Regions from separate parts of the Lysobacter arenosi genome, predicted to be linked through region 2. Evidence: riboswitches for the same ligand, from Rfam matches in the RefSeq annotation. Region 2 holds a riboswitch; the other holds the start of a gene.

Region 1 (15,035 bases), 210 kb from region 2:
GCACCGGCTTCTCGTCGAGCTTGTCGCCGAGCACACGACGCACCGCCACGTAGAACACCGGGATCAGCAGCAGGCCCAGGAAGGTGGCGAAGATCATGCCGCCGATCACGCCCGTGCCGATCGCATGGCGCGAGTTGGCGCCGGCGCCGCTGGAGATGGCCAGCGGGAACACGCCCATGATGAACGCGAACGAGGTCATCAGGATCGGACGGAAGCGCAGGTGCGCCGCCTCGATCGTCGCCTCGCGCAGCGTCTTGCCGTGCTGGCGCTGCTCGATCGCGAACTCGACGATCAGGATCGCGTTCTTCGCCGCCAGGCCAATCACGGTGATCAGGCCGATCTTGAAGTAGATGTCGTTGGGCAGGCCGCGCAGCAGCGAGAACAGCACCGCACCCAGCGCACCCAGCGGCACCACCAGCAGCACCGCCACCGGCACCGACCAGCTCTCGTACAACGCCGCCAGGCACAGGAACACCACCAGGATCGACAGCGCCAACAGCGCCGGCGCCTGGTTGCCCGAAAGGATTTCCTGATACGACTGGCCCGTCCAGTCGTAACCGAAGCCTTCCGGCAGGTCCTCCTCGACGATCTTCTGCATCTCGTCCATCGCCTCGCCCGAGCTGTGGCCCGGTGCCTGCGAACCGACGATCTCCACCGCCGAATAACCGTTGTAACGGGTCAGCGACGGCGATGCGGTGATCCAGTGGCTCTTGACCACGTTCGACAACGGGATCATCGCACCGTTGGGGTCGGTGTCGTCGGCGTCGCCATCGGGGCTGGGCGTGTAGAAGTTGGCCAGCGAACCCGGACCGGTGCGATACGGCGCGTCGGCCTGCATGGTCACGCGCTTGACGCGGCCGGAGTCGACGAAGTCGTTGACGTACACCGGCGCCAGCATCAGCTGGATCGAGTTGTAGATGTCCGACACCGACAGGCCCATCGACTGCGCCTGCACACGATCGACGTCGAGCTTGAGCTGCGGCGCCTCCTCGAGCTGGTTCGGTCGCACCGCGGTCAGCGCCGGGTTCTGATTGGCCTTGCCCAGCAGGGTGTTGCGCGCCTCGGCCAGCGCCTCACGGCCCTTGCCGCCGCGATCCTGCAGGTACATGTCGAAACCGCCGAACTGACCCAGGCCGCTGACGGTGGGCAGGTTGATCACGAAGATCTGCGCGTCGCGGATGCCATACAGCGCCATGTTGGCGTTCTGGATGAACTCGCTGGCGGTGACCTTGCGCTCTTCCCAAGGCTTGAGGCGGATGAAGGCGATGCCGACGTTCTCACCCTGGCCGACGAAGCTGAAGCCGGAGACCTGGAAGATGCCGTCGAAGCCTTCCTGCTTCTGCATGGTCGAGCGGACCTGGTCGAGCACGGCGTTGGTGCGCGTGATCGACGCGCCCGGCGGCAGGCCGATCAGGGCGATCGCATAGCCCTGGTCTTCCTCGGGCAGGAAGCTGCCCGGCATGCGCGTGAACAGGAAGCCGCACAGCACCACCAGCAGGCCGAACACCATCATCCAGCGCGGCGTGTGCTTGATCGCGCCGCCGATGTGGCCGATGTAGGTGCCGCTGACCTTGTCGTACAACTTGTTGAAGTTGCGGAAGACGAAGTTGTCGCGGTGGTGGTCGGCGGTCGGCTTGAGCAGCGTCGCGCACAGCGCCGGGGTGAAGCCCAGTGCCAGGAACGCCGAGAAGAACATCGCCATGGCGATGGTGATGGCGAACTGCTTGTAGATCTCGCCGGCCGAACCGCCCTGGAACGCCGACGGGATGAACACCGCCGCCAGCACCACGGTGATCGCCACGACCGCGCCGCTGATCTGGCTCATCGACTTGCGCGTGGCCGCCTTCGGCGACAGGCCCTCCTCGGTCATGATGCGTTCGACGTTCTCGATCACCACGATCGCGTCGTCGACCACGATGCCGATCGCCAGCACCATGCCGAACAGGCTGAGCTGGTTGATCGTGAAGCCGATGAAGTACATGCCCAGGAACGTGCCGAGCAGCGCGATCGGGATCACCAGGGTCGGGATCAGCGTCGCGCGCAGGTTCTGCAGGAAGATCAGCATCACCAGGAAGACGAGCACGATCGCCTCGAACAGGGTCTTGATCACTTCCTTGATCGAGACCGAGACGAAGGTCGAGCTGTCGTACGGCGCGAACCAGCTCACGCCCGGCGGGAAGGTGCTCTGCAGCTCCTCCATGCGCGCGTAGATGGCTTCGGCCACGCCCAGTGCGTTGGCACCCGGTGCCAGCTGGACGGCGAAGCCGGCGGCCGGCTGGCCGTCCCAGCGGCTGTCGAAGCCGTAGGCGGTCGCGCCCAGGCCGATGCGGGCAACGTCGCGCAAACGCACGCTGGTGCCGTCGGTGTTGGTGCGCAGGATGATGTTGCCGAACTGCTCGGGCGTGCTGAAGCGGCCCTCGGCCGACACCGTCGCGGTGAACGCCTGCCCGGCCGGTGCCGGATCGGCGCCGATCTTGCCGGCGGCGAACTGCACGTTCTGGCCGCGCACGGCGGTCAGCACCTGCGTCGCCGACAGGCCGAAGCCACGCAGCTTGTCCGGGTTCAGCCAGATGTTCATGGCGTATTCGCTGCCGAACTGCTGGGTGCTGCCCACGCCCGGTACGCGCGCGATCTGGTCGAGCACGCGCGAACCGATGATGTCGCTGAGGCTGTCGCGGTCGAAACGCTCGCTGTCGGCGCGCAGCGCGACCACCATCAGGAAGCCGGCGTTGGCCTTGGCCACCACCACGCCCTGCTGGGTCACTTCGGTCGGCAGTCGCGGCGTTGCCAGCGCGACCTTGTTCTGCACCTGCACCTGGGCGATGTCCGGATCGGTGCCCGGTGCGAACGTCAGGGTGATGTTGGAACCGCCGCTCGAACTCGACGAGGAGTTGAAGTAGACGAGGTTGTCGATGCCGGTGAGCTGCTGCTCGATCACCTGGGTGACCGCGCCTTCAGCCGTCTCCGCGCTCGCGCCCGGGTACGACGCCGACACGGTGACCTGCGGCGGGGCGATGCTCGGGTACGACTCGACGCCGAGGTTGAAGATCGCCAGCACGCCGCACAGCGATATCAGGATCGCGATGACCCAGGCGAAGACCGGGTGGTTGATGAAGAATCTGGACATGGTGGGGGATCAGTCCTTGTTTGCCTGCGCCTCGGCGGCAGGCTTGGCGGCAGGCTTTGCGTCCTGGGCAGGCTTGCCTTCACCGGCAGCGGCAACGGGTGCTGCCTTCGCCGGCTGGCCCGGCGTTGCGCGCTGGATGCCCGAGACGATGACCTGGTCGCCGGCGGCCAGGCCGCTGCTCACGACCCAGCTGTCACCCTGCAGGCGATCGGTGACGACGTCCTTGCGCACGACCTTGCCGTCGCCGCCAACCACCAGCACGTACGGGCTCTTGGCATCGCGCAGCAGGCCGACCTGCGGGACGAGGTAGGCGTTGGCCTGCTCGCCGAGCGTCGCCTTCAACGTCACGTAGGTACCCGGCAGCAGGTTCTTGTCCGGGTTGGGGATGCGCGCGCGCATCGCGATCGCACCCGTTGCCGGATCGACCACGTCACCGGAGAAGTCCATCGTGCCGGTGCGCTGGTAGACGCTGCCGTCGGGCAGCACCACCTGCACTTCGCCCTCGCCGGTGCCGGCGCCGGTGCGGGCGCGACGGATCTGCTCGAGCTCGGTGACGCTGACCGAGAAGTTCACGTACAGCGGATCGATCTGGTCGACGGTGGTGAGCAGCGTCGCCGTGTCCTGGCCGACCAGTGCGCCCTCGGTGACCTGCTGCTTGCCGGCGCGACCGCTGATCGGCGCGCGCACGGTGGCGTAGCCCAGGTTGATGCGGGCATCGGCCAACGCGGCCTGCGCCTGCTTCACCGCGGCGGCGGCGCTGCGTTCGGCGGCAAGGGCATTGTCGAGATCGGACTGCGAGACGAACTTCTGCGGCGCCAGGCGACGGGCGCGGTCGGCAGCCGACTTGGCGTTGGCATACGTCGCTTCCGCTGCCGCGAGTGCGGCCTGGGACTGGCCCGTCGACGCCTTCAGCTGGTCCGGATCGATCTGGAACAGCACCTGCCCGGCCTTCACGTCGGTGCCTTCGTCGTACAGGCGCTGCTTGAGCACGCCCGGCACGCGGGCGCGCACGTCGGCGCTGCGGAATGCCGCCAGACGGCCGACAAGGTCCTTCTGCAGCGGCACGTTGCCCGGTTGCAGTTTGACCACGCCGACTTCCGGAGGAGGCATGCCGCCCCCCTGTGCCTGATCCTTGCCGCCACAGGCGGTGAGTGCGAGGGCCAACGCGGCGGCCATTGCCACCGAGCGCGGGTTCTTGACCATGGGGGAGGACTCCGATTCCGTCATGTACGAGCGATGATGCTCAGATTGGTTTAATTCCTATACCGCCCAGTCTAGCATTCTGAGTTTTCCGCCCACCCCCCAGAAGTCACGCGCGGGGTGATCACGCCGGATCAGGCACAAGCAAGTCCGCAGAGCCCGCTTTGGCAAACCGTTTCAGACGCTGGTCGGCGCAAGCAGGTGCGCCAGTGCGGCGGGATCGGGCCGATCGCGGAACGGCAGGCGTCCCCAGCAAGGTATCGGCAAGCGGTGACGTAGCAGTGTGAAGTTGTCGTCGGCGCGCGCCATCTGCGGATCGATGTCGTTGGCGATCCAGCCGGCGAGGCGTAATCCATCGGCGGCGATCGCGCGCGCGGTCAATCGTGCGTGGTTGATGCAACCCAGGCGCAGGCCGACCACCATCACCACCGGCAGGTCCAGAGCGCGTACCAGGTCGGCCTGGTCGAGATCGGTCGACAGCGGTGCGGCCCAGCCACCGACGCCTTCCACCACGACGGCATCGGCCATCGCCGACAAGCGTGCATGCGCATCCAGGATCGGCTGCAGCTGCACAGTGACACCGGCATCGGCCGCGGCAAGTTCCGGTGCCAGCGGCTGCAGCAGCGCATAGGGGTTGACGTCGTCATAGGCCGGGCGTGGCTCGCTGGCCGCCTGCAGCAGCAGCGCATCTTCGTTGCGCAGGCCGTCGGCGGTGACCTCGCAGCCGCTGGCGAGCGGCTTCATGCCGACCGCACGCAGGCCGCGCGCGCGCAGCGCGTACAGCAGCGTCGCACTGGCCAGTGATTTTCCGATGCCGGTATCGGTGCCGGTGACGAACCAGCCGGCTCGGGCCTCGGGCCCGTTCATGCCCGGACCGTCCGTCGCAAGCCCGTGGACCGCACGCTGGTAGACTGCGGGAAAGAGGCAAGTATGTTCACCAGCGAAAGTCTAAGCGGGCCCAAGCCCGAACAGTACGCACAGTTGCTCGAGCAGGCGCGGGCGCTGGTGCACGGCGAACGCGACCGTGTGGCCAACGCAGCCAATCTCTCGGCCCTGGTGTACCACTCCCTGCCCGGCCTGAACTGGGTCGGTTTCTACCTGTTCGACGGCACCGAACTGGTGGTCGGACCGTTCCAGGGGTTGCCGGCCTGCATCCGGATTCCGCTCGACAAGGGCGTCTGCGGGGCGGCCGCGACCACCCGCCAGACCCAGCGGATCGCCGATGTCCACGCCTTCCCTGGCCACATTGCGTGCGATTCTGCGTCTAACTCCGAACTGGTCGTGCCACTTGTGGGGGGGGATGGCCAGCTGATCGGCGTGTTCGATCTGGACAGCCCGCACTTCGACCGCTTCGACGCCGACGACCAGCGCGGCTTGGAAGCGATTGCCCAGGCCTTCGTGGAGTCGCTGGCATGAATATCGGTAAAGGCGGGGAAAAAGGCGGCGACAAGCTGCGCAACATCGGTCCCAAGTCGGCGGCCTGGTTGCGCCAGGTGGGACTGCGCTCGCGCGAGGACCTGACCGCGGTCGGGACCGTCGAGGCGTTCATGCGCGTCAAGCGCGCCGGCTTCAAGCCGACGCTGAACCTGCTGTACGCCATCGAAGGCGCGCTGCAGGACTGCCACTGGCAGGAGATCCCCGACGAGCGCCGCGCCGAACTCATCGCCGCCACCGAAGCGGCGATCGCCCTGCTGCCGCCGCCGCGCTACCGCCCGCCGGCCGGCCCGGTGACGACCACCCAGGTCGCCGAGGAAACGATGGCGATGCCGTCGCTGCTGGATGAGCCGGCAGACCGGGACTGAACCCCATTTGGGCAGCGCCCCGCTAATCGCGTAGACTGCGCCCCGCTTCGAGGTGACCCGGCGGCGTCCTGCCGGCGGGTTGAAACGGGAAGCCGGTGACGTCCCAGCAGGGATCATTCCGGCACTGCCCCCGCAACGGTAAGCGAGTACAAGCGCTGCATCCGCCACTGTGCAAGTCACGGGAAGGCGCGGCGCCGGAGAGCACAGCCCTCCACTCGCGAGTCCGGAGACCGGCCTGGAAGCAGGGTCACGCGCCCGTACATGACTGTACGGCGGTGCCCACCACTGGTTGCGATGCGGAGGGCATCGCGGCGGCGACGTTGGCGCCGTGCGCCCACACCGCAGCCTCGTGCACTCTCCTTTCGCGACTTTCCCAGTTGCCCGTCACGGCCCGAGCCGTGCGTTGGAGAATCATCGATGCAATTGCGTACCCCGTTGTCCCTGTCCGTGCGCCTGGCCGTCGCGTGCCTGCTCGCCGCACCCGCGCTTGCCCACGCGCAGGACAGCGCTGGCGCCACCGACCCGACCGAGCTTGACCAGGTCATCGTCACCGCCAACCGCACCGCGATCAGCGTCAACGATGCGCTGGCACCGGTGGAAGTCATCGACGCCGAACAGATCCGCCGCAGCCAGGCACGCTCGCTGCCGGACCTGCTGCGCGGCCGCGCCGGCATCTCGATGTCCAACCAGGGCGGCAACGGCAAGCTGACCACGCTGTTCCTGCGCGGCGCCGAATCCGACCACGTGCTGGTGCTGGTCGACGGCATCCGCGTCGGCTCGGCGACCTCGGGCCTGACCGCGTTCCAGGACCTGCCGATCGAAATGATCGACCGTGTCGAGATCGTCCGCGGCCCGCGTTCGAGCCTGTACGGCGCCGACGCCATCGGCGGCGTGATCCAGGTATTCACCCGCCGCGACAAGCAGGCCTTCGCCCCGCGCGTGCGCTTCGACGGCGGTAGCAACGACACGCTCGGTTACGGCGTCGGTTTCGGCGGCAGCAATGACCGTGGCTGGTTCGGTGCCGACTACCAGCACACCCGCACCAGCGGCATCAACGCCTGCAACGGCTTCTTCGACCCGGCCACCTTCGACGGCGCCGGTTGCTTCATCGCCCTGGACTCGCAGCCCGATCGCGATGGCTACGAGAAGGATGCGCTGTCGCTGCGCGGCGGCATCAACCTGACCGAGCAGTGGAGCCTGGAAGGCCACGCGCTGCGCAACGAAGGCGACAACGAGTTCGACGGTGACTTCACCGACCGTGCCGAAACCGTGCAGCAGGTGATCGGCGGCAAGCTGCGCTGGCACCCGTCCGACCGCGTCGACGTGCACCTGACCGCCGGCCGCAACGTCGACTCGTCCGACAACTTCCTCGGCGATACCTACCTCGACTTCTTCAGCACCAACCGCGACAGCGCGACGCTGCAGGGTGACTTCGGCATCGCCGCCGACCAGCTGGTCAGCGTCGGCCTGGACTGGCTCAACGACAGCGTCGAGAGCACCACGCCGTACGACGAGGATGAGCGCGACAACAAGGCCGCGTTCGTGCAGTACCAGGCGAAGTTCGGCGCGCAGTCGCTCGAGGCCAGCGTGCGCCGCGACGACAACGAGCAGTTCGGCGGCCACACCACCGGCGGCGCCGCCTGGGGCCTGGTGTTCGCCGACAACTGGCGCGTCACCGCCGGCTACGGCAGCGCGTTCAAGGCACCGACCTTCAACGAGCTGTACTTCCCCTTCTTTGGCAATCCCAACCTGCGCCCGGAAGACTCAGAGACCTGGGAGCTGGGCCTGGCCTACCTGGGCGACGGCTTCAACGTCCACCTCGACACCTTCAGCACCGACGTCGACGACCTGATCGCTTTCGATGCTTCGATCAACCTGCCCAACAACGTCGAGAAGGCGCGCATGCAGGGTGCCGAGCTGTCGGCCGACGCCACGATCGCCGACTGGACCATCGCCGGTGCGATCAGCTACCTCGACACCGAGAACCGTCGCGGTTTCTACGAGGGCAATGAACTGGCTCGCCGTGCGAAGAACAGCGCCCGCCTCGACGTCGACCGCGCCTTCGGTGCGTTCCGCGTCGGCCTGACTGCAGTCGGCGAAGGTTCGCGCTTTGACGACGTCACCAACAGCCGCCGCCTCGGCGGCTACGGCACGCTCGACCTGCGCGCCGAGTACGCCATCACCCAGGACCTGACGTTGCAGGCCCGCGTGGCGAACGTGTTCGACCGCGATTACGAGACTGTTGCGTTCTACAACCAGCCCGGTCGGGAGTGGTTCCTCACGCTGCGTTATGCGCCGGTGAACTGAGGCGTTGGTTTGATCCGAGAAGAGGCCCGGCAATGCCGGGCCTTTTTTTGTGTGGTCAGTGGGGGAGGAGGTGGGGTGTATTCCGCGAACCTCCGCTTCGCTCCGTTTACTGTTCGCGAAATACACCCCACCCCCTCCTTCCGGAAGCTTCTACTGTTCTATTGACTTCAACTGGTGGCGAGAGCGCAGTGCCCGCGTGATGCAGCTGCGACGGTCGGACTCGCGCTGTGCCGGCCCTGGACGGTGTCCGTGCCCTCGCTCATTCGCACGTCTGCTCGGTGATCTGGGTCCCGGACGCCCGCGAAAGGAAGTGGTCGTTCCAAACCCACTCGCGCTGTTGAGCTCCTCTCCCATTCGGCAGAGGGGTTGGGGAGGGGCAGTCGAAGACCGGGCAACGAATTGCCGGAGCGTCGGCCGCCGGGACGGGGATTGCGCAGCAGTGGGCCATGGATGGCCCACGCCCCGCATCAGACAGGATGTCTGACTAAGGGGCGGAGCAATCCCCGGCCCGGCGGACGACGCCACAACGCAGACACGAGCCCCGATCAACGCATCCGATCGAACGAGTACAAGGCCGCCAGCGGATGCTGCCGGCGCTTGATGGCCGCCCGGATCAGGTCGCGACCGACCATCGAGTAGGTGATGCCGTTGCCGCCATACGCCATGGCGAACAGCACACGCGGGCCCCATTGCGCGTTCGCGCCCATGAACGGCAAGCCGTCCTTCGTCTCGGCGAAGGTGCCGGCCCATGAGAATGCAGGTATCAATGGCTGCAGCTGCGGGAACAGGCCCGACAGCTTCTCCATCAGCTTGCCCGCCTTCTTGCCGACGCGGCCATCGCGTCTTGCCGGGATGTCCACTGCATCGTCCTCACCGCCGACGATCACGCGACAGTCGGGCGTGGTGCGCAGGTAGAGGTACGGCCTGGCGGTCTCCCACATCACCGTGCGCCGCAATGACGCCAGGACATCAGGGTCCAACGGATCGGAAATGAACGCATAGCTGCTGCGGTTGCTGGCAAAGCGCCGGTCGAGCCACTGCTGGGATGCGTAGCCCGCCGCAACCACCACATGCCCGGCGCGGACGCGCAGGCCGTCGCCCGTGACCAGGTCCACCTTGCGCGCCGACGGCTCGATGCGCTCGACGCAGGTGCGGTCGAACACCTGCGCACCCTGCCCCTGCAGCGCGCGGAACAGTCGGTGGGTCAACCGGTACGGATCGATACTGGCGGCCGGTGTACTGACGATCGCCGCAGGCGCGCGGAAGCCAAAGCGCTCCAGCAGCTCCTCCGGCCCCAGCCACTCGACATCGAAACCGTGCTCCGCGCGCAGGTCGAACTCGCTGCGGAGCTTGCGTCGATGCCAGGCGCGACTGGCGTAGTACACGCTGTGCACGCGCTCGAAGCCGACATCACGCAGGCGACGCGAAAGCGCCTCCAGCTGCCCGATGGTTTCGGCGCTGGCGCGGTACGACTTGAGCGCCTCGGTCAGCCCGTACTGCCTGGCCAGGTCACCCAGCGTCACGTCGCTCTCGTACTGCAGCAGCGCCGTGCTCGCCGCGGTGCTGCCCCAGCCGATGTCGCGCTGCTCCAGCACGACGACCTCGTGGCCGTCCTCGATGAGCGCGTCGGCGATCAGGGCGGCAGTCACGCCGCCGCCGATGATCGCCACGTCACAGCGGGCATCCGCCTCCAGTCGCGGAAAGGCGTACATCAGGCCGTTGCTGACGGCCCAATAGGGATACCCGCTCTTAAGGTCCAATCAGTGCTTCTTCGGCATCGATTCGCGCGCCTTCTCGGCACGCGCCGCGCCGATCGCCGTCTCGACCTGCTTGACCTCCTCCGGCGGCGGCAGCACGGCGGGGATGCCCAGCGACTGCAACCACAGCTCACGGCTCCAGCCGCGCGTGTGGTAGAGGTGATGGTCTTCGTCGTTCTCCACCGCCTCGTGCGCCTGCTTGAGCACTTTCGCCAGGTCGCCGGTGGTGTGCTTGGCAATCTGTCCGATCAGTTCCCAGTTGTGGTGGTCCTTGGTTTCGGCCAGTACCACGCATTCGGTAGCCACCAGTTCGGCGGCGGTGGGATTGCCGCTCTTGCGCGCCATGTCCATCGCCGCGACCAGCGACGCGCCGATGTGGCCAACAACCTCGCGACCCGGCGTCTTCGTTTCCGGATCCAGTCCCAGCTGCTCGAACACATTGAGCAGGACCTTGCGATGCGTTTTCGTCTCGGACAGGTACTCCTGCCACTCCTCGCGCAGGTCCTCGTTGACGGCGCAGCCGATGGCGGTCTCGTAGATCTTGATGCCCCCCATTTCGGTTTCCAGCGCCTGATACAGCAGTTCGTTGACCTGATCCTGTTCGATCGATGCTTTCCTGGCCATTGCCGGGACTCCAGTGGACTGATTTGCGTAGTCCACGTGTAGCCACCGCGGCGTTAACCGGACGTGGAAAATTCGCTGGTCGCCGTCGACATCCGCGCGCGATGACATCCAACCGGAAGTGAATGTCCTCCTCACGAAAGCGACTGGATGCGTTCGCTTTGCGCACGGACGACTGCCATTGACACCGTCGCCGGGCGCGGGAAAGTATGTGGCGGGGAAGCAGTCCGGGGCCGGATCGGCCCGCGCATCAGGGCGAGGCGAATGAATTCTTCATCTGTAACTGATCTTCTAGGCCAGTACGACCCGTCGTTGCCGCTGGCCGAGGCCTCCACCATTCCTGCCTCCTGGTACGTCGACGAGCGCATCAGCGAGCGCGAGAAGCGCACGACCTTCTCGCGTTCCTGGCAGATGGCCGGGCGCCTGGACCAGCTGCGCGAGTCCGGGCAGTACGTCACCTGCGAAATCGCCGGCGAGCCCATCCTGGTCGTGCGCGGCAGCGACGGCGAGCTGCGCGGCTTCTTCAATGTCTGCCGCCACCATGCCGCCGCGGTAATGACCGAGCCATCGGGCTGTGCGCAGAACCTGCGCTGCCCGTACCACGGCTGGACCTACACGCTGGAGGGCGCGCTCAAGGGCACGCCGAGCTTCAACAGCGAATGCCACTTCGACCGTTCGCAGCACGGGCTGGCGCCGGTGGCGACCGCGGTCTGGGAGAACTGGGTGTTCGTGCGGCTGGATGCCCAGGGGCCGAGCCTGGAAGAGTTCCTCGGCGTCGACCTGATCGAGCAGATCCGCCCGCTGCAGCTGTCGAAACTGCACTTCTTCGAACGCCGCCATTACCTGTTCGACTGCAACTGGAAGGTCTTCGTCGACAACTACCTCGACGGCGGCTACCACGTCCCGCACCTGCACAAGGGCCTGGACAGCGTCCTGGACTACAAGAACTACACGATCGAGAACGGCGGCCGCTTCTGCCTGCAGTCGAGCCCGCTGACCACGGCCAAGGCGCAGGAGGACTACGCCGCGGTGCGCAAGGGCGATCGTGCGCTGTACTACTGGATGCACCCGAACCTGATGATCAACTGGTACGAGGGCGTGATGGACACCAACCTCGTGCTGCCGCTGGGCGTAAACCAGACCGAGGTGATCTTCGACTTCTGGTTCGAGGATGTGTCCGAAGCGGCGTATGCGCGCAACCGCGCCAGCGTCGATGTCGGCCAGCAGATCCAGGACGAGGACATGGCGATCTGCAAGTCGGTGCAGCGCGGGCTGCATTCACGCGCGTATTCGACCGGACGGCTGTCGGTGCGGCGCGAGGCGGGGGAACATCTGTTTCACCGGTTGCTGCATGAGGATCTGAGCGCGGGCGTCTAGTCCGGTGCCGGCGGCGTCTCGGCCACCGGCTGCAACCGCACCAGCTGCTCATGCCGCAACCACCACGCGGCAATCCCCAGCCAGAGCAGGATCATCGAGATCACCGTCTTCTGCCGCAGGCCCTCGGGCATGCCGTGCCAGTACGCGTAGATCCACAGGGCGATGAAGCTGGCCACGGCCAGGGGCAGCGCCAGTGCCACGTGCACGCGCCAGATCGCGTCGTAGTGGAAGCGCCAGGACTGCAGCACCATCGCCGAGGTCACGCTCAGGAACGTGGTCATCGCGGCCAGCCGGTGCAGCTGGTTTTCCTGGTCATGGTCCAGCAGCGGCAGATCTGTTTCGGAGATCGCGGTCAGCGCCAGCGCGATCCCGGCCAGGGCCAGCAGCGCTGCGGGGACGGCGCTGCGCGCCTGTGGCTGCAACACGCGGTACAGGCCCGCGCCCAGCAGGATCAGCGCCATGCTCAGCGAGTAATAGGCCAGCCGCAGCCAGCCGCCATACGGACCCTTGAGATAGGCACTGAGCGGGTCCTGGCGCCAGTCCAGGTCGGTGCGCAGCCACTGCAGCACGATGCAGGTCGACAGGAAGACGAGCACGGCCACCAGACAGATCAGCCCTGACTTCTGCCGCACTACCCCGTCGAGGAAGCCGCCCTGCTTCCTTCGGACTGCCGCATCGACGGGAACCGTCGCTTTCATGACTGTGCCAACGAGGCGGCCGCGATTTCGCGGCCACCGTCGACTTTACGCGCTTGCCTTGGCCTTCAACACTGCCTGCGCGCCATTACGTCCGGCCGCGCCGCTGATGCCGCCACCGCCGTGGCTGCCACTGCCGCACAGGTAGAGGCCATCGACCGGGGTGGCATGGTTGGACCAGCCCGGCAGCGGACGCATGAAGAACATCTGGTCGAGGATCAGCTGTCCGTGGTTCATGTCGCCTTCGCTGAGGCCGTACTGCTGTTCCAGGTCGACCGCGGTGATCGTGCGCACTTCGCGCACGGACGCTTCCAGCGCCGGGAACTGCCCGGCGACGATTTCAATTGCGGTGCGCTCGATCGTCGCCCTCGCCTCGTCCCAGCCGGTTCCGCGCAGCTTGAACGGCGCCGACTGGACGTGGATGGAAACGACTTTGCCGGCGGTGGTGACCTCCAGGTAGGGCTGAGCCGACAGCTCGCCGTACTTGGCTGCGTCGTACGCGCGCTCGAGGTACTTCAACGTCGGTGCGATCGCCAGCGTTCCCGCCGGCAGGCCGTGGTTGCCGTTGGTCAGCAGGTGGACCTTGGCGACCGCGCCGCGCATCTTGATCGACTGCACCTGCCAGACGAAGTCCGGCGGCAGCTCCGGCGCGCCGACCAGGCCCAACAGGGTGCGACGCGGATCGGCGGCCGACAGCACCGTCGTCGCGGCGATCTCCTCGCCGTTGTCCAGGCGCACGCCCGAGACCCGCAGCGAGTCGACCAGGATGCGTTCGACGCCGGCGCCCGTGCGCAGCTCGCCACCGGCGGCCTTCAATGCCGCCACCAGCGCCTCGGCCACCTTGCCGTTGCCGCCGACGACCGCCCGCTGGGCGAGGCCGCCGCGGTTGAGCCAGTTGTGCATCAGCGTGTAGCCGGTGCCGGCCGACATCGAGCCGAGCGTATGGCCGTGGATGCCGACGGCCGCCACCGCGGCCTTCACCTGCTCCGACTCGAACCATTCCTCGGTGAATTCCACCGTCGACATCGACATCGCCCGGATCACCCGGAACATGTCGCGGCCGCCGAGGCGGCGCAGCGTCCAGGCCAGCTTCGCCAGTGGCCAGCCTTCGGCCAGGCCGACATGCGGCAGGCGCGGCATCGGCGTGCGGTAAGCCGCATCGAGGAAGGCGGCGGCGCGATCCATGAAGGCGACGAACTCGGGCCAGCGTGCGGCGTCCGCCGCGGAGAACTGGCGGATCGATTCGAGCGTGGCGGCATCGCCGGCCGTGGCCGACAGATGCAGGCGCTTGCCGTCGGGCTGCAATGACACGTACGGCGTCGCGGCTTCGTACGCCAAGGCCATGCCGCGCCAGCCCGAGGTCGGCGACGATGTCCGGGCGCAGCTGCGCGCCGGCGTGCAACGGGTCGAAGCTGCTGTCGCCGAGGGTGTCGGTGGCGAGCTGCCCGCCGGCGCGGTCGCGCTGCTCGAGCACCAGCACCTTCTTGCCGGCCTTGGCGAGATAAGTCGCCGCGACCAGGCCGTTGTGGCCGGCGCCGACGATGAGGATGTCGTATCGCGTGTTCGTCATGATCACTTCCAGTCCTTCAGTACTTCCTGCGCGGCCATCTTGCCGGCCGCGCCCATCACGCCACCTCCTGGGTGCGCGCCGGACGCGCCGAAGTAATAGCCCGGCAACGGCGTGCGGAAGTCCGCCCACTGCGGCGCCGGTCGCAGGAAGAACAGCTGGTGCAGCAACAGTTCGCCGTGGAAGATGTTGCCGCCGGTGATGCCGGCGATCTGCTCGATGTCCTTGGGCGTGATCACCTGCTTGCCGACGATCTTGCTGCGGATGTCCGGGGCGTAGCGCTCGAGCGTGGAGATCACCGTCTCGCCGAACGCGTCGCGCTTGGCATCGTCCCAGCCGCCCTCGATGTCGTACGGCGCGTACTGCACGAAGCACGACGCCACGTGGTGGCCCGGCGGCGCCATGTCGCGGTCGATCATCGACGGGAAGATCATGTCGATGTACGGCTGCTTGGCGAACTGGCCGTACTTGGCCTCGTCGTAGGCGCGCTCGATGTACTCCATGCTCGGGCTGATCGAGACCGCGCCGCGGTGCAGCGGGCCTTCGCCGGGAAGGCAGGTGAAGTCCGGCAGTCCGCTGAAG
Region 2 (15,035 bases):
GGAACACCCAGTTGGTGCCCGACGCCAGGCCGTGCAGCAGGCCGCGCGAACGCAGGTAGTAGACGTAGGCGAAGGCGGCGAAGAAGAACAGGCCCTCGATGCAGCAGGCGAAGCAGATCAGGTTGAGCAGGAACTGGCGGCGCTGTTCGGTCGTTTCGATGCGGCGGATGTCCTGGATCGAATCGATCCACTTGAAGCAGAACTCGGCCTTGGCGCGGATCGAAGGAATGTTCTGCACCGCATCGAACGCTTTCGCGCGTGCGACCGGGTCGGGCAGGTAGGTGTCGAGCAGGGTCAGGTAGAACTGCACGTGCAGCGCTTCCTCGTACAGCTGCCGCGACAGGTACATGCGCGCCTCGGGCGCGTTGATGTGCTGGTACAGGTTCAGCACCAGGTTGTTGGCGACGATGCTGTCGCCGGTGGCGAAGAAGGCCACCAGTCGCTCGATCAGATGCCGCTCGGCCGGCCCCAGCTTGTGCTTGAGGTCGTTGACGTCGAGCGAGAAGTCGACCTCCTCGACGGTCCAGGTGTTGCGGATCGCGTCGCGGTACATCTCGTAGAACTGCGGATAGCGCATCGGCCGCAGGGTGAGGTCGAAGCCGGGGTCGAGCAGGCGCATGTCGGTGGTCATGGAAATCCTTTGCATGGAATCCCTCTCCGCTGGCGGGAGAGGGTGGCGCATGGCGCCGGGAGAGGGGGACGCTGTTGTTCTTCCTGGGGGGAGGGCGCGTCCCCTCTCCCTGGCGCAACTACTGGCAGGCCTCGCAGCTTTCCGGGTTCTCGAGCGAGCACGCCACGGCTTCCACCGCGCTGTACTCCGGCTTGGCCGCTTCGGCGACGCCGCTGACGGTGGCCTTGGCGATCTTCGTCGCCGGACGCGAGCGCAGGTAGTAAGTGGTCTTCAGCCCCTTCTTCCACGCGTACATGTACATCGACGACAGCTGGCCGATGTTCGGGCTCTCGATGAACAGGTTCAGCGACTGGCTCTGGTCGATGAAGGCGCCGCGGTCGGCGGCCATGTCGATCAGCGAGCGCATCGGCAGTTCCCACGCGGTGCGATAGACCGCGCGCAGCGACTCGGGAATCTGCGTGATGCCCTGGATCGAGCCTTCGGCCATCTTGATGCGGTCGCGCAGTTCCGGCGTCCACAGGCCCAGCGTCTTGAGTTCTTCGGCGAGGTAGCGGTTGACCACGAGGAAGTCGCCCGACAGCGTCTCGCGCTTGAACAGGTTCGACACCTGCGGCTCGATGCACTCGTAGCAGCCGGCGATGGAGGCGATGGTCGCCGTCGGCGCGATCGCGATCAGCAGCGAGTTGCGCAGGCCGTGCTCGGCGATGCGGGCACGCAGGCTGTCCCAGCCGTGGGCGTCGGACGGCGTCACGCCCCAGGCTTCGAACTGCAGCTCGCCCTGCGAGGCGCGCGTGTCGGCGAAGGACGGATGGCGGCCGCGTTCCATCGCCAGCTCGTTGGAAGCCGACAGTGCATGGAAGTACACCGCCTCGGCGATCTGCTTCGACAGTGCGCGCGCCTGGTCGGAGTCGAACGGCATGCGCAGTTTGAAGAACACGTCCTGCAGGCCCATCACGCCCAGGCCGACCGGGCGCCACTTGAGGTTGGCGCGGCGGGCGGTCTCGATCGGGTAGAAGTTCAGGTCGATCACGCGGTCGAGCTGGCGCACGGCCAGGCGCACGGTCTCGGCGAGCTTCTCGAAGTCGAAGCGACCGTCCTCACCGTGCACCGGACCCTCGGCGAACAGCTCGACGTGGTGGGAGAGGTTGATCGAGCCCAGGTTGCACACCGCGGTCTCGTCCTGTGAGGTGACTTCCAGGATCTCCGTGCACAGGTTCGACAGGTGCACCACGTTGCCTTCGCGCAGGGTCTGGTTGCAGGCGCGGTTGGACTTGTCCTTGAAGTTCATCCAGCCGTTGCCGGTCTGCGCCAGCGTGCGCACCATGCGGCTGTACAGCTCGCGTGCCTTGACGGTGCGCGCCGCAAGGCCGGCCACTTCGGCGGCGTGGTAGGCGCGGTCGAAGGCCTCGCCCCACAGGTCGGTCAGCTGCGGCACCCTGGCCGGGTCGAACAGCGACCAGTCGCCGTCGGCCTCGACCCGGCGCATGAACTCGTCGGGAATCCAGTTGGCCAGGTTGAGGTTGTGCGTGCGCCGCGCCTCGTCACCGGTGTTGTCGCGCAGTTCCAGGAACTCCTCAACGTCGGCGTGCCACGGCTCCAGGTACACGCAGGCCGCGCCCTTGCGCTTGCCGCCCTGATTGACCGCGGCGACCGAGGCGTCGAGTGTCTTCAGCCACGGCACGATGCCGTTGCTCAGGCCGTTGGTCGAGCGGATCAGCGAGCCGCGCGAACGGATGCGGGTGTAGCTCAGGCCGATGCCACCGCTGAACTTGCTCAGCTTGGCCACGTCCATGTAGCGCTTGTAGATGCTTTCCAGCGAGTCTTCCGGCGAGTCGAGCAGGAAGCAGCTCGACAGCTGCTCGTGCGTGGTGCCGGAATTGAACAGCGTCGGCGAGCTGGGGATGTAATCCAGCTGCGCCATGCGCCGGTACAGCGCCAGCGCGTCGCTGACATCCTCGCTCAGTGCGCAGGCGATGCGCAGGAAGAACTGCTGCGGCGTCTCGATCACCGTGCGCGCGGTCGGGTGGCGCAGCAGGTAGCGGTCGTAGAGCGTGCGCAGGCCGAAGTAGTCGAAGCGCTGGTTGAGGCTCGGGTCGATCGCGTCGTTGAGCTTGCGCGCGTTGGCCTGGACGAAGGTCAGCAGGCGCTCGTTGATCAGGCCTAGGTCGAAGCCGCGCTGCACCGACTGCGAGAACGCGTGGATCTCGATGCCGGCGACTTCCTTCTCGATCACGCCGGCGAGCAGGCGCGCGGCGAGGCGGCCGTATTCGGGTTCTTCGGCAGTGAGCAGGGCGGCGGTGCGGATCGACAGTTCGTCGAGCTCGCGCGTGGTCGCGCCGTCATACAGGCCGGAGATGGTGCGCGTGGCAACGCGCATCGGATCTACGGAGAACAGGCCTTCGCAGTTGCGCGTCACCGCGCGCACGATCTTGTTGAGGTCGACCGGGTCGCGGCGGCCGTTGCGCTTGGTCACCGTCATTGTGAGGTTGGCGGCCGGCGGGGTCAGGGTGAAGCCGGCGGGGGCGGTCTGTTCCGAGCCGGCCTGCGCGGACGTGGCGGCGGCAGGCTTGCTCACGGCAGGCGCGTTGGTGGTGGTGGTCATGGCGGTAGCTCCGGTGCGTGGGCGCACGGCTCGTTGTCCTTCCCTCGAAGGGCAACGTGGCGCGGGTTCCGAAGCGTGCGGTTGCGGCGTCGCGCAGGCCGAGACGGACCTGTGGTGGCGGGCGCGTTCCTCGAGAGAAAACGGGCGCCACCCTGCGACACCGACCGTCTTCCCTCCGAAGACTCGCTGGCCGGTCACCGCGCGGTGTGCAACGCGCGGCTGTCGGCAGGTCTTCGGGCTCTGGACGCGAGGACCGGGCGCATGCCGCTGGTGCCTCACCTAATGACCGTCGCTTCCCAGGCCCATGCCCAGTGCCATGACGGCGTTCGTTTCCACTACCGCTGCGGGGCAGCGCCGGAGTTGGCCGCTCGCTGTGAGCGTGGCCGCACCGGACTTCCCTTTTAAGCCGACCGCGAGGTCGGCACCGACGGCCACAACATAGTGGGGGTTGGATGATCCGTCAACGCTAAATGTTGTGGATAAGTTGTGAGCGAGTGCTGGCGCGGATTTGCCGTGCGGGAGCATCGAAGGGACAATGCCGGTCCTCGTCGCGTTGTCGCGACTGCAACCCATCCCCTCCCAACCCTCCCCACGAAAGGGGGGCTTCAAAGGCCAATGCCCATGTCCATCCTCCGCATGTCCGACCTCGACCTCGCCGGCAAGCGCGTGCTGATCCGCGAAGACCTCAACGTGCCGATCGACGACGGTCGCATCACCTCCGAACAGCGCATCACCGCCGCCGTGCCGACGATGAAGCTGGCGCTGGAGAAAGGCGCGGCGGTGATGGTCACCTCGCACCTGGGGCGGCCGAAGGAAGGCGTGTGGAGCGAGGCCGATTCGCTGGCGCCGGTCGCCAGGCGCCTGTCGGAGCTGCTCGGCATCGACGTGCCGCTGGTCAAGGACTGGGTTGACGGCGTCGATGTCGCACCGGGTCAGTTGGTGCTGCTCGAGAACTGCCGCATGAATGTCGGCGAAGGCAAGGACGACGAAGCGCTGTCGAAGAAGTACGCGGCGCTGTGCGACGTCTACGTCATGGACGCCTTTGGCACCGCCCACCGCGCGCAGGCGTCCACGCACGGCGCGATCCGCTTCGCCAAGGTCGCCGCCGGCGGTCCGCTGCTGATGGCCGAACTCGATGCGCTGGCCAAGGCGCTCGACAACCCGGCGCGTCCGCTGCTGGCGATCGTCGCCGGCTCGAAGGTCTCGACCAAGCTTGAACTGCTGTCGTCGCTGGTCAGCAAGGTCGACCAGCTGATCGTCGGCGGCGGCATCGCCAACACCTTCATCGCCGCGATGGGCCACGGCGTCGGCAAGTCGCTGGTCGAGAACGACCTGATCGACACCGCGAAGAAGATCATGGCCGACGCCAAGGCCCGCGGCGCCGACATCCCGGTGCCGACCGATGTCGTGGTCGCGCCGGCCTTCGCCGCCGATGCGCCGGCCACGGTCAAGGCCGTCGATGCCGTCGGCGCCGACGACATGATCCTCGACATCGGCCCGGACACCGCGGCGCGTTATGCCGAGCTGATCAAGGCCGCCGGCACCGTGGTCTGGAACGGCCCGGTCGGCGTGTTCGAGTTCGATGCGTTCGGCAAGGGTACGCAAACCCTGGCGCGTGCGATTGCGTCCAGCAAGGCGTTTTCGATCGCCGGCGGCGGCGACACCCTGGCCGCGGTCGACAAGTACGGCATCGAGCAGGACGTGTCCTACATCTCCACCGGCGGCGGCGCCTTCCTCGAGTTTCTCGAAGGCAAGGAACTGCCGGCCGTGACCGCGCTCAAGGCGCGCGGCTGAGTCCGTAACCGCGATGGCCACGGTGTTCTTCGACATGGACGGCACGCTGATCGACTCGGCCGTCGGCATCACCCGCTGCGTCGAGCATGCACTGGTGAAGATGGGCCTGCCGGTGCCGCCGCAGTCGGAACTGCGGCGCTGGATAGGTCCGGCGCTGCGCACCAGCTTTGGTCCGCTGCTCGACGATCCGCAGGACGTCGAGCAGGCGGTGCTGCACTACCGCGACCGCTTCGAGAGCGACGGCTGGGCCGAGCACGAGGTCTATGCCGGCATCGGCGAGACGATCGAGGCGCTGCATGCGGCCGGGCATCGGCTGGCGGTGGTCACCGCCAAGAACGAGCCGCACGCACGCAAGATCGCCGCGCACCTGCCGTTCGGGCATCGCTTCGACGACATCGTCGGCGCGACCCTGGACGGTCGCATCAGCCACAAGGACCAGTTGATCGCCGAAGCGTTGCGGCGCTTCGACGTTGCCGCCGGCGAGTGCTGGATGATCGGCGACCGGCGCATGGACATCGAAGGCGCGCGTCATCACGGCATGCGCAATGTCGGCGTGCTGTGGGGTTTTGGTGGCGAGGCGGAACTGCGCGAGGCCGGGGCGCTGCACCTGGCGGCTGCGCCCGGGGAGCTGCAGGGGCTGCTGGCGGCCTGATCGCGGGTCGGGAGTGTGGGTGGTCTGCTTTTGGTGGGGTGATTCCAGACCACTTGCCTGCATGCCCCGCGGTATGGACGACCCTCGTCCCGGATTGCATGCGTATTCAATTCGAATGACCGCACAGCTGTGCTAGCGTCGCCCGAATCAACGGATTCGCTCTTGAGCCAATCCGCACCGACAATCCGCACCAGGCGAAGCAGCATTCGATGACGACCACCCAGCGCCGCACCAAGATCCTCGCCACCCTCGGCCCGGCCACTGATCCGCCGGGCGTCCTCGACGCACTGCTCACTGCCGGCGTCGACGTAGTCCGACTCAATTTCTCGCACGGCGATCCGTCCTCGCAGGTCGCCCGCGCCGAAGCCGTGCGCGAAGCGGCCAAACGTGTCGGCGTGGAAGTCGGCATCCTCGCCGACCTGCCCGGTCCGAAGATCCGCATCGAGCGATTCGCCGAAGGCAAGGTCCTGCTCAAGGCCGGCGACCGCTTCGACCTGGTCGCCAGCGCCGATGCGCCTCCCGGCAACCTGCGCGAGGTCGGCGTGAGCTACCTCGGCCTGCCCGACGACGTGCGCCCCGGCGACGTCCTGCTGCTCGACGATGGCCTGCTGCAGCTGCGCGTCGGAGCGATCGAAGGCGAGCGCATCATCACCACCGTCCTCAACGACGGCGCACTGTCGGACCGCAAGGGCCTCAACAAGCAGGGCGGCGGCCTGTCGCTGGGCGCGCTGACCGAGCGCGACAAGGAACTGATCCTGGTCGCGGCCGAACTGGGCGCAGACTTCATCGCGGTGTCGTTCTGCCGCAACGCCGAAGACATGAACGAGGCGCGCCGCATTGCCCGCGCCGCCGGCTGCGACGCCGCACTGGTGTCGAAGATCGAGCGTGCCGAGGCGATCGAGAACCTGTCGGAGATCGTCGACGCCAGCGACGTGGTCATGGTCGCGCGCGGCGACCTGGGCGTGGAGATCGGCGATGCCGAGCTGCCCGGCCTGCAGAAGAAGATCATTCGCGAGGCGCTCGAGCGCAATCGCGTGGTGATCACCGCCACGCAGATGCTGCAATCGATGGTCGACAGCCCGATCCCGACCCGCGCCGAAGTGCTCGACGTCGCCAACGCCGTGATCGACGGTACCGACGCGGTCATGCTGTCGCAGGAATCGGCCGCCGGCCGCTATCCGGTGAAGGCGGTCGAGGCGATGGCGCGCATCTGCCTGGGTGCCGAACGCCAGTTCAACCGCGACACCGATTTCGAGGCCGCCCCGCGCAACCTCGAGCGTGCCGACCAGGCGATCGCGATGGCGGCCATGTTCCTGTCCGAGCACATCGGCGTGCGCGCGATCGTGGCGATGACCGAATCGGGCGGTACCGCGCGCTTCCTGTCGCGCTTCCGCTCGCAGGTGCCGATCTTCGCGATGTCGCGCCACGACGGCGCGCGTCGTCGCATGACGATGATGCGCGATGTCGTCGCCTATGCCTTCGACAGCCGTGGCCTGAGTTCGCGTGACGCCGCGCGCAGCGCGATCAAGGAACTGTACGACCAGGACCGTCTCAGCGTCGGTGACCGGGTGATGTTCACCAGCGGCGACCACATGGAACAGCACGGCGCGACCAACACGCTGCGCCTGTTGCAGGTCGGTGCGGACGGCACCGCCGAAGGCCTGGGCGAACTCTAGCCTGCCATCCGCAGGAGCGAGCTTGCTCGCGACGAAGTTCGCTCCTACGAATGCTGGAAATCGTGCGAAGGCGGCGTGATGGCCGCCTGATCAATCCGGGCGCGTTGGCGATAGCAATCCCTCCCCCAGGGGAATTGCCGTGGCAAACGCAAGGTTCGGTAGACCCAGCCGCTCGTCGCTGCTGTTGCAAGGCATCGCGACAATCGCCTCCAGCATCATGCTGTGCGCGTGCACGACCGTGGGCATGCACACCCAGGAGCGATTCGCCGTCAATTACGGTCCGCCGGTGCAGATGCGCGTGTGCGTGCTGCGCACGGCCGATGTCAGCGAGCAGCGCGTCGAGAAGTTGATCGCCGCGGTCAACACCGAGTTCGAGCCCTACGGCATCGACGTGGTGGTGCCCTGGGTGCGGCCATGGACGCGTTCCGGTTTCGCCCACCGCAGCCTGTTCGACGATGTCATCGCACACGAACTGGAAGCGCCGTGCGATCGCCTGGTGGCCTTCGTCGACCGCAACGCCGGCGATTTCCTCTGGGGCCTGCTGATGCCCGAAGTGCTGGGCAGCGTCGATGATCCCACCCACACGCGCGGCTTCGTGGTGGCCACGCAGGTCTCGCTCAACCAGGTGTTCACGCCGCCGGGCAAGGCGACAGTGCACGAGTTCTACCATCTGCTTGGTTGTCCGCACGCCGGCGAGTTGACCGACTGCTACGCGCAGATCGCGGCACTCAAGCGCAACATCGATCCTGCCGCCGATTTCTTCCCGGGGGTGGACGAGTACGGCCAGCCGCTGAAGACGCGGGACGCCGCCAACCACACGTTGCGCCAGGCCATCGCTGGGCAGTGAGCCGGCGCGGGCCGGCAACGGCGCCCGAAATTGGTATTGAAATTCGGGGTGCCGGTTGCGCAAGTCATTGATTCACCGTGGCCGGCCCCGGGCGGGAATGCTGCGCTGCCGCTATAATGCCGGGCTTCCCACCGCTCCCGCAGGACGTCTCATGAGCATCGAACAGCTTGCCGAAACCGCCCAGGCCATGGTGGCCCCGGGCAAGGGAATCATCGCCATCGATGAGTCCACCAGCACCATTGCCAAGCGCTTCGCAGGCGTCGGCATCGAGAACACCGAAGAGAATCGCCGCGCCTACCGCGAGCTGCTGCTGGCCACGCCCAAGCTGAACGACTACATCTCCGGCGCGATCCTGTTCGACGAGACCATCCGACAGTCGACCAAGAGCGGCATCCCGTTCGCCCAGTACATGTCCGACAACGGCATGATCCCGGGCATCAAGGTCGACAAGGGCACTCATGCGCTGGCCGGCTTCCCGGGCGAAGTCGTCACCGAAGGCCTCGATGGCCTGCGTGCGCGCCTGGAGGAGTACTACAAGCTCGGCGCCCGTTTCGCCAAGTGGCGCGCGGTGATCAACATCGGTGACGACATCCCGTCGGGTACCTGCATCGACTCCAATGCCCATGCGCTGGCCCGCTACGCGGCGCTGTGCCAGGAGCAGGGTCTGGTGCCGATGGTCGAGCCGGAAGTGATCATGGACGGTTCGCACGACATCGAGACCTGCTACGAGGTCACCGAGGTCACGCTGCGTTCGCTGTTCGCTTCTCTGTACGAGCACAACGTGATGCTGGAAGGCACGATCCTGAAGGCTTCGATGATCCTGCCGGGCACCACCAGCGGCGAGAAGGCCAGCGTCGAGGACGTCGCCGCGGCGACCCTGCAGTGCCTGAAGTCGACCGTGCCGGCGACCCTGCCGGGCATCGTGTTCCTGTCCGGTGGCCAGGCCGACGAGGACGCCACCGCGCACCTCAACGCCATGAACCAGATGGGTCCGAACCCGTGGCCGCTGTCGTTCTCCTACGGCCGCGCCATGCAGCAGGCGGCCCTGAAGCTGTGGTCGCAGGACCTGATCAACAACTTCGCCAAGGCCCAGCAGACGGTGTACGAGCGCGCTCGTGACAACGGCCTCGCCGCGCTTGGCCAGTGGAAGCAGGCCGCGTAAGCGTCGCTTTCAGGAACCATCAGAAAAGCCGGCCTTGTGCCGGCTTTTTTGTTGGCGAGTGGTCTGCCGGCGGACCGGTGTGCCTAGTCGGCGATTACCGTGAAATACGCCGCATCCGGCGTGCCGACGCTGCCACCGGCGTCGCTGCCGCGGACGAAGACGACATGGCGGCCTGGCGCCAGGCCCTGCGTGTTGACCACCGCGCGAACGCTCTCGCGGCTGGTGTCCCAAGTGCCGTCGCTGGGCTGCATCGCGACCCTGGTCGCACCGGCGGTCCAGGGACGCTGGTCGAGGTAGGCCGAAGCGGCGCGGATCGCGTGCACCGGCTCGGCACCGTTGCTCTGGTTGCTGCGGCCGTCGTCGATCGTGGCGGTCACGGTCACTGCCTGGCCGGCGCTGACGCTCGCCGGCGATACCGCCACCGCCAGCGTGTCGGGCCCGGTCGGATAGACGTAAGGCGCGGTCAGGTTGCGCGCGGCGTAGCGCAATGCCGCCAGGTTCTTCGGCAGCGTGGTGGACTCGAACGTCGCGCAGCTCTCGAAGAACGCCACGCCCATCTCGATCGTGTAGCTGGGCACGCCGAGCAGGCCGTACATCGTGTCGGTGTTGGTGCCGTCGGCGACATACAGCCCGACCCACTGCTTCGGCGCATAACCGTTGTGCCAGGCAATCCGGCGGCCGAGCGTGCGCAGCGCCGTCGCGTTCGCGGTCGCCGTGGAGGAGTACGCCCAAGGCCACAGCACCAGGCGCGAGTAGCTGTGCAGGTCGACGAACAGACCGCGATAGTCCTGCGGTGCCGCGGCCGTGGCGGCATCGCCACGGCGATCGGGGAACACGCCGCCGCGCCAGGTGCCGCCGGCATCGGCGACACCGGCGATGTAGCGCAGCAGGTTCTGCGTTTCCGGCTCCGAACCCTGCTGCGGACCGCGATAAGTGCCCGCGCACGGATTGCCGCTGGAGCCACCGGCGGCGCCGTTCCAGCGAAACGGGAAATTGCGGTTGAGGTCGATGCCGTAGTTGCTGGCGGTGCACGAACCGTTGCTGGTGTTGACGTTCTTGCGCCACGAGGCGCCAGCCTCGGCGCGCTTGCGCCCGTCCGGATTGCCCTGCAACACGAAGTGGAAGCGGTACGTATCCAGCAACCACGTCGCCTCGGCGTTGCTGCCGTACCCGTCGACCAGCCATTGCGCGAAGCGGGTCAGCACCTCAGCAGGCGTGTACTCGCGCGCATGGATGGAGCCCAGCAGCACCATGCTCGGCTTGTTGGCAATGCTGGCGTCGGTGGCGCTGTTTCCGAGCACCAGCACCTTCATCGGGTAGCCCGCCGCCGGATCGCGACTGCGCAGCCAGCTCGGACCGATGTCCACGACCCGCGCCAGATCCGGCCGGTCTCGCGCGATCTGCTGCATTGTGTCGTAGGTTTCCTCGATGGTGCGGTAGCAGGCGAACCCGGGGATCGCCTCGGTGCGCACCTGCCCGGATTGCAGCAGCGCTTCATCCACTTCGCGCATGCGTTCGGTGGCGACCTCGTCGACGCGGGCATCGACACCAGCCCTGCGCAGCGCAAGGTACTCGTCGTAGGTCGCCTCGAACGCGGCGGTTCGGGCGTGCTCGTCAACGCTCACGTGCTGGAAACGTGCCGCCAGGTATTGCAGCTGGGCACGGTTCCCATACTGGACGCTGACGAAGAGCAGCTGATCATCTTTGCCGACCGCGCCCGCGCCACTTGCGGCGGCCGACCATAACAACAGCGCAGCGAGTCCCGGGCGCATCAAACAGCTCCATTGCCGGACTTCCGGATCGTGCGCCGGTACGGTGTAAATGCGGCTGAAGCCCGCGCACGCGGTCATTTTACGGAGCGTTAACACGAGGCCTTAACACGCCGTGGGTTACCAATGACGGCGGCGTTGATCCGTCCCTTCCTGACCGGATTTGAGTTGGATCAAGGAAGGCGACGGAGCGTGGCGTCATCCTCGCTGCGAACGGAATGGATCTTCGTGATGGAGCCAGCCATGGGCCAGCCAGACCACGCGGTCATCAAACGGCGCGAACGCATCGCCTTCCTGCTGCTGACCGCGGTCGTATTCCCGCTGGTGACGGTGATGATCGTCGCCGGCTACGGTTTCCTGGTCTGGATCTGGCAGATGTTCGCCGGCCCGCCGACGGGCCACTGACATGTCCGCCGTGCCGGATCGCTCACGTCGCGCGCTGCTGCTGGGCCGCAGCCAGGCCCGCGCGCCGCTGCGCCCGCCGTGGGCGTTGGCCGAAGCCGACTTCGTCGAGGCCTGCACCGGCTGCGGCGCCTGCATCGAGCGCTGCCCCGAGCAGGTGCTCGTGCGCGGTGCCGCCGGCTACGCCGTGTTCGACCCGCGCCTGGGTGAGTGCACCTTCTGCGGCGATTGCGCCGACGCGTGCGAGCCGAGGGCGATCAATCGCGCCGCTGTCGACGTCCCCTGGCGCACGCTGGCCAGCGCCGGCGACGCCTGCCTGCCGCGCCATGGCGTGGTCTGTTCGAGCTGCCGCGATGCCTGCCCGGAGCGGGCGATCGCGTTCCCCCTTTCGACTTCCGTGCCGACGCCCGTCATCGACCCCGCGCGCTGCACCGGCTGCGGTGCCTGCGTGAGCGTGTGTCCGGTCGACGCTCTGACACTGATGCAGCAGGAGCAGGCATGAGCAGCGATACCAGCGCCAACGAAGTCCACATCGCCAGCTTCGTCGTCCAGCACCGTGACGAGGCCGCGGCCGCTCTCGCGACCTGGATAGCCGCCAGCGACGACATGGAGCTGGCGCGCAGCGAGGGCACGCGCAGCATCGTGCTGTGCGAATGCGCCGACCAGTACGCGCTGCTCGATCGCATCGAGGCCCTGCGCTCCGTCCCGGGCGTGCTCAACGTGCTGCTGGTCTACCACCACGCCGAACCGGGCGATGCGCTCGACGCGCCCATGCCCACACTTACCGTCACCGGAGTCGCGCCATGACCACCCGCCGCGAGTTCATCCGCAATACCGCGGTCACCACCGCCGCGGCCGCCGCCGGCATGTCACTGCCGGGTGGCGCCGCCAACATCGTCACCGAAGGCGACCTGACCGCGTTGAAGTGGGACAAGGCGCCGTGCCGGTTCTGCGGCACCGGCTGCGGCGTCAACGTCGCCGTCAAGAGCGGTCGCGTCGTTGCCACGCACGGCGATGTCCATGCCGAGGTCAACCGTGGCATCAACTGCATCAAGGGCTACTTCCTGTCGAAGATCATGTACGGCAGCGACCGCCTGACCAAGCCGCTGCTGCGCAAGAAGGACGGCGTCTACGCCAAGGACGGGGACTTCGTCGAAGTGGAGTGGGACGAGGCCTTCGACGTCATGGCCGCGCAGTTCAAGCGTGTGCTCAAGAACAAGGGCGGCGACGGCATCGGCATGTTCGGCTCTGGCCAGTGGACCATCTTCGAGGGCTACGCCGCCAACAAGCTGATGAAGGCCGGCTTCCGCAGCAACCACATCGATCCGAACGCGCGCCACTGCATGGCCTCGGCGGTGATGGGCTTCATGCGCACCTTCGGCATGGACGAGCCGATGGGTTGCTACGACGACTTCGAGCACGCCGACGCGTTCGTGTTGTGGGGTTCGAACATGGCCGAGATGCACCCGATCCTGTGGACGCGGGTGACCGACCGCCGCCTGACCAATCCCAACGTCAAGGTTGCCGTGCTGTCGACGTTCGAGCATCGCAGCTTCGAGCTGGCCGACATCCCGATCGTGTTCAAGCCGCAGACCGACCTGGTCATCCTCAACTACATCGCCAACCACATCATCAAGAGCGGCAAGGTCAACAAGGAATTCGTCGACAAGCACACCAGCTTCAAGCAGGGCAACGACGACATCGGCTACGGCCTGCGCCCTGAGCACCCGCTGGAAGTGAAGGCGAAGAACGCCAAGGATGCCAACGGCGGCAAGGTCATCGACTTCGACCAGTTCGCCGCATTCGTGGCGCCATACACGCTGGAGAAGACGGTCGAGATGACCGGGGTGGAAGCGGGCTGGTTGCAGAAGCTGGCCGAGCTCTACGCCGACCCGAAGATCAAGGTCACCTCGTTCTGGACCATGGGCTTCAACCAGCACACACGCGGCGTGTGGGCCAACAACATGGTCTACAACCTGCACCTGCTGACCGGCAAGATCGCCACGCCCGGCAACAGCCCGTTCTCGCTGACCGGGCAACCGTCGGCCTGCGGTACCGCGCGCGAGGTCGGCACCTTCAGCCATCGCCTGCCGGCCGACATGGTGGTGACCAATCCCGAGCACCGCAAGCATGCCGAGGAGATCTGGAAGATCCCGCACGGCATCATCAAGGCCAAGCCCGGCTACCACGCGGTCGAACAGAACCGCGCACTCAAGGACGGCAAGCTCAATGCCTACTGGGTGCAGGTCAACAACAACATGCAGGCCGCGGCCAACCTGCGCGAGGAAGGCTGGCCGGGCTATCGCAATCCGGACAACTTCATCGTCGTCTCCGATGCCTATCCGACCGTGACCGCGCAGGCCGCCGACCTGGTGTTGCCGGCGGCGATGTGGGTGGAGAAGGAGGGTGCCTACGGCAACGCCGAGCGCCGCACGCAGTTCTGGCACCAGCTGGTCAATGCGCCGGCGCAGGCACGCTCGGACCTGTGGCAATTGATGGAATTCTCCAAGCGCTTCACCACCGACGAGTGCTGGCCGGCGGATATCCTCGCCGCCAACCCGGCCTTCAAGGGCAAGACCCTGTACGACGTGCTGTACCGCAACGGCAATGTCGACAAGTTCCCGCTGGACGACATCGAGAAGGGCTACGCCAACGACGAGTCCACGCACTTCGGCTACTACGTGCAGAAGGGATTGTTCGAGGAGTACGCCGCCTTCGGTCGTGGCCATGGCCATGACCTGGCGCCGTTCGACGACTACCACCGCACGCGCGGCCTGCGCTGGCCGGTGGTCAACGGCAAGGAAACGCGCTGGCGCTACCGCGAAGGCGCCGATCCCTACGTCAAGGCCGGCACCGGCTACCAGTTCTACGGCAACAAGGACAACCGCGCGGTGATCTGGGCGCTGCCCTACGAGCCGCCCGCCGAGTCGCCGGACAAGGAATACGACATGTGGCTGGTGACCGGGCGCGTGCTCGAGCACTGGCATTCGGGTTCGATGACGATGCGCGTGCCGGAGCTGTACCGCAGCTTCCCGACCGCGGTGATCTTCATGAATCCCGACGATGCCAGGGCGCGCGGCCTGAAGCGCGGTGACGACGTGCGCGTGATCTCGCGCCGCGGCGAGATGCGCACGCGGGTGGAGACGCGCGGTCGCAACCGCATGCCGCCGGGCGTGGTGTTCGTGCCGTGGTTCGATGCCGGCCAGCTGATCAACAAGGTCACGCTCGACGCCACCGATCCGATCTCCAAGCAGACCGACTTCAAGAAGTGCGCGGTCAAGGTACTGGGCGCCTAGGAGGGCATCGCCATGCGCAACAAGCCTTTGTGGATTGCCGCCGCCATGACCGTCGGGTTGATGGCGCTGATCTTCTTCGCCGGCTGGCTGTTCGGGCGAGTGGTCGGCAAGCACGAGCGCGCCTCGGAGGCACGCGTCGCGGCGACCGCGCCGGCGGAGCCCGCGGAGTCCGCGATCGGTCGCACCGGTGCGCGCCAGCTCGAT

What was found. A riboswitch is a leader RNA that binds a small molecule or an ion and turns the genes downstream of it on or off. The one in region 2 is predicted to bind cobalamin.
Region 1: another riboswitch for cobalamin. It lies ahead of btuB (TonB-dependent vitamin B12 receptor); the one in region 2 lies ahead of HIV01_RS17360 (ribonucleoside-diphosphate reductase subunit alpha).

The regions. Positions count from the first base shown of each region.
Region 1 is NZ_CP071517.1:3,582,729-3,597,763, reverse strand. It holds gene HIV01_RS16495 (efflux RND transporter permease subunit) at 1-3,127, opposite strand, end outside; gene HIV01_RS16490 (efflux RND transporter periplasmic adaptor subunit) at 3,137-4,330, opposite strand; gene bioD (dethiobiotin synthase) at 4,505-5,194, opposite strand; gene HIV01_RS16480 (GAF domain-containing protein) at 5,258-5,743, shown strand; gene HIV01_RS16475 (TfoX/Sxy family protein) at 5,740-6,129, shown strand; cobalamin riboswitch at 6,163-6,382, shown strand; gene btuB (TonB-dependent vitamin B12 receptor) at 6,547-8,436, shown strand; gene HIV01_RS16465 (NAD(P)/FAD-dependent oxidoreductase) at 8,982-10,196, opposite strand; gene HIV01_RS16460 (hypothetical protein) at 10,197-10,817, opposite strand; gene HIV01_RS16455 (aromatic ring-hydroxylating oxygenase subunit alpha) at 11,079-12,191, shown strand; gene HIV01_RS16450 (DUF998 domain-containing protein) at 12,188-12,889, opposite strand; gene HIV01_RS16445 (phytoene desaturase family protein) at 12,935-14,230, opposite strand; partial or broken gene HIV01_RS18425 (FAD-dependent oxidoreductase) at 14,304-14,456, opposite strand; gene HIV01_RS16440 (phytoene desaturase family protein) at 14,459-15,035, opposite strand, start outside.
Region 2 is NZ_CP071517.1:3,789,201-3,804,235, forward strand. It holds gene HIV01_RS17355 (ribonucleotide-diphosphate reductase subunit beta) at 1-646, opposite strand, end outside; gene HIV01_RS17360 (ribonucleoside-diphosphate reductase subunit alpha) at 750-3,110, opposite strand; cobalamin riboswitch at 3,441-3,677, opposite strand; gene HIV01_RS17365 (phosphoglycerate kinase) at 3,855-5,027, shown strand; gene HIV01_RS17370 (HAD hydrolase-like protein) at 5,041-5,679, shown strand; gene pyk (pyruvate kinase) at 5,889-7,355, shown strand; gene HIV01_RS17380 (hypothetical protein) at 7,600-8,202, shown strand; gene HIV01_RS17385 (class I fructose-bisphosphate aldolase) at 8,354-9,364, shown strand; gene HIV01_RS17390 (M14 family zinc carboxypeptidase) at 9,448-11,136, opposite strand; gene napE (periplasmic nitrate reductase, NapE protein) at 11,377-11,538, shown strand; gene napF (ferredoxin-type protein NapF) at 11,540-12,037, shown strand; gene HIV01_RS17405 (chaperone NapD) at 12,034-12,342, shown strand; gene napA (periplasmic nitrate reductase subunit alpha) at 12,339-14,831, shown strand; gene HIV01_RS17415 (nitrate reductase cytochrome c-type subunit) at 14,844-15,035, shown strand, end outside.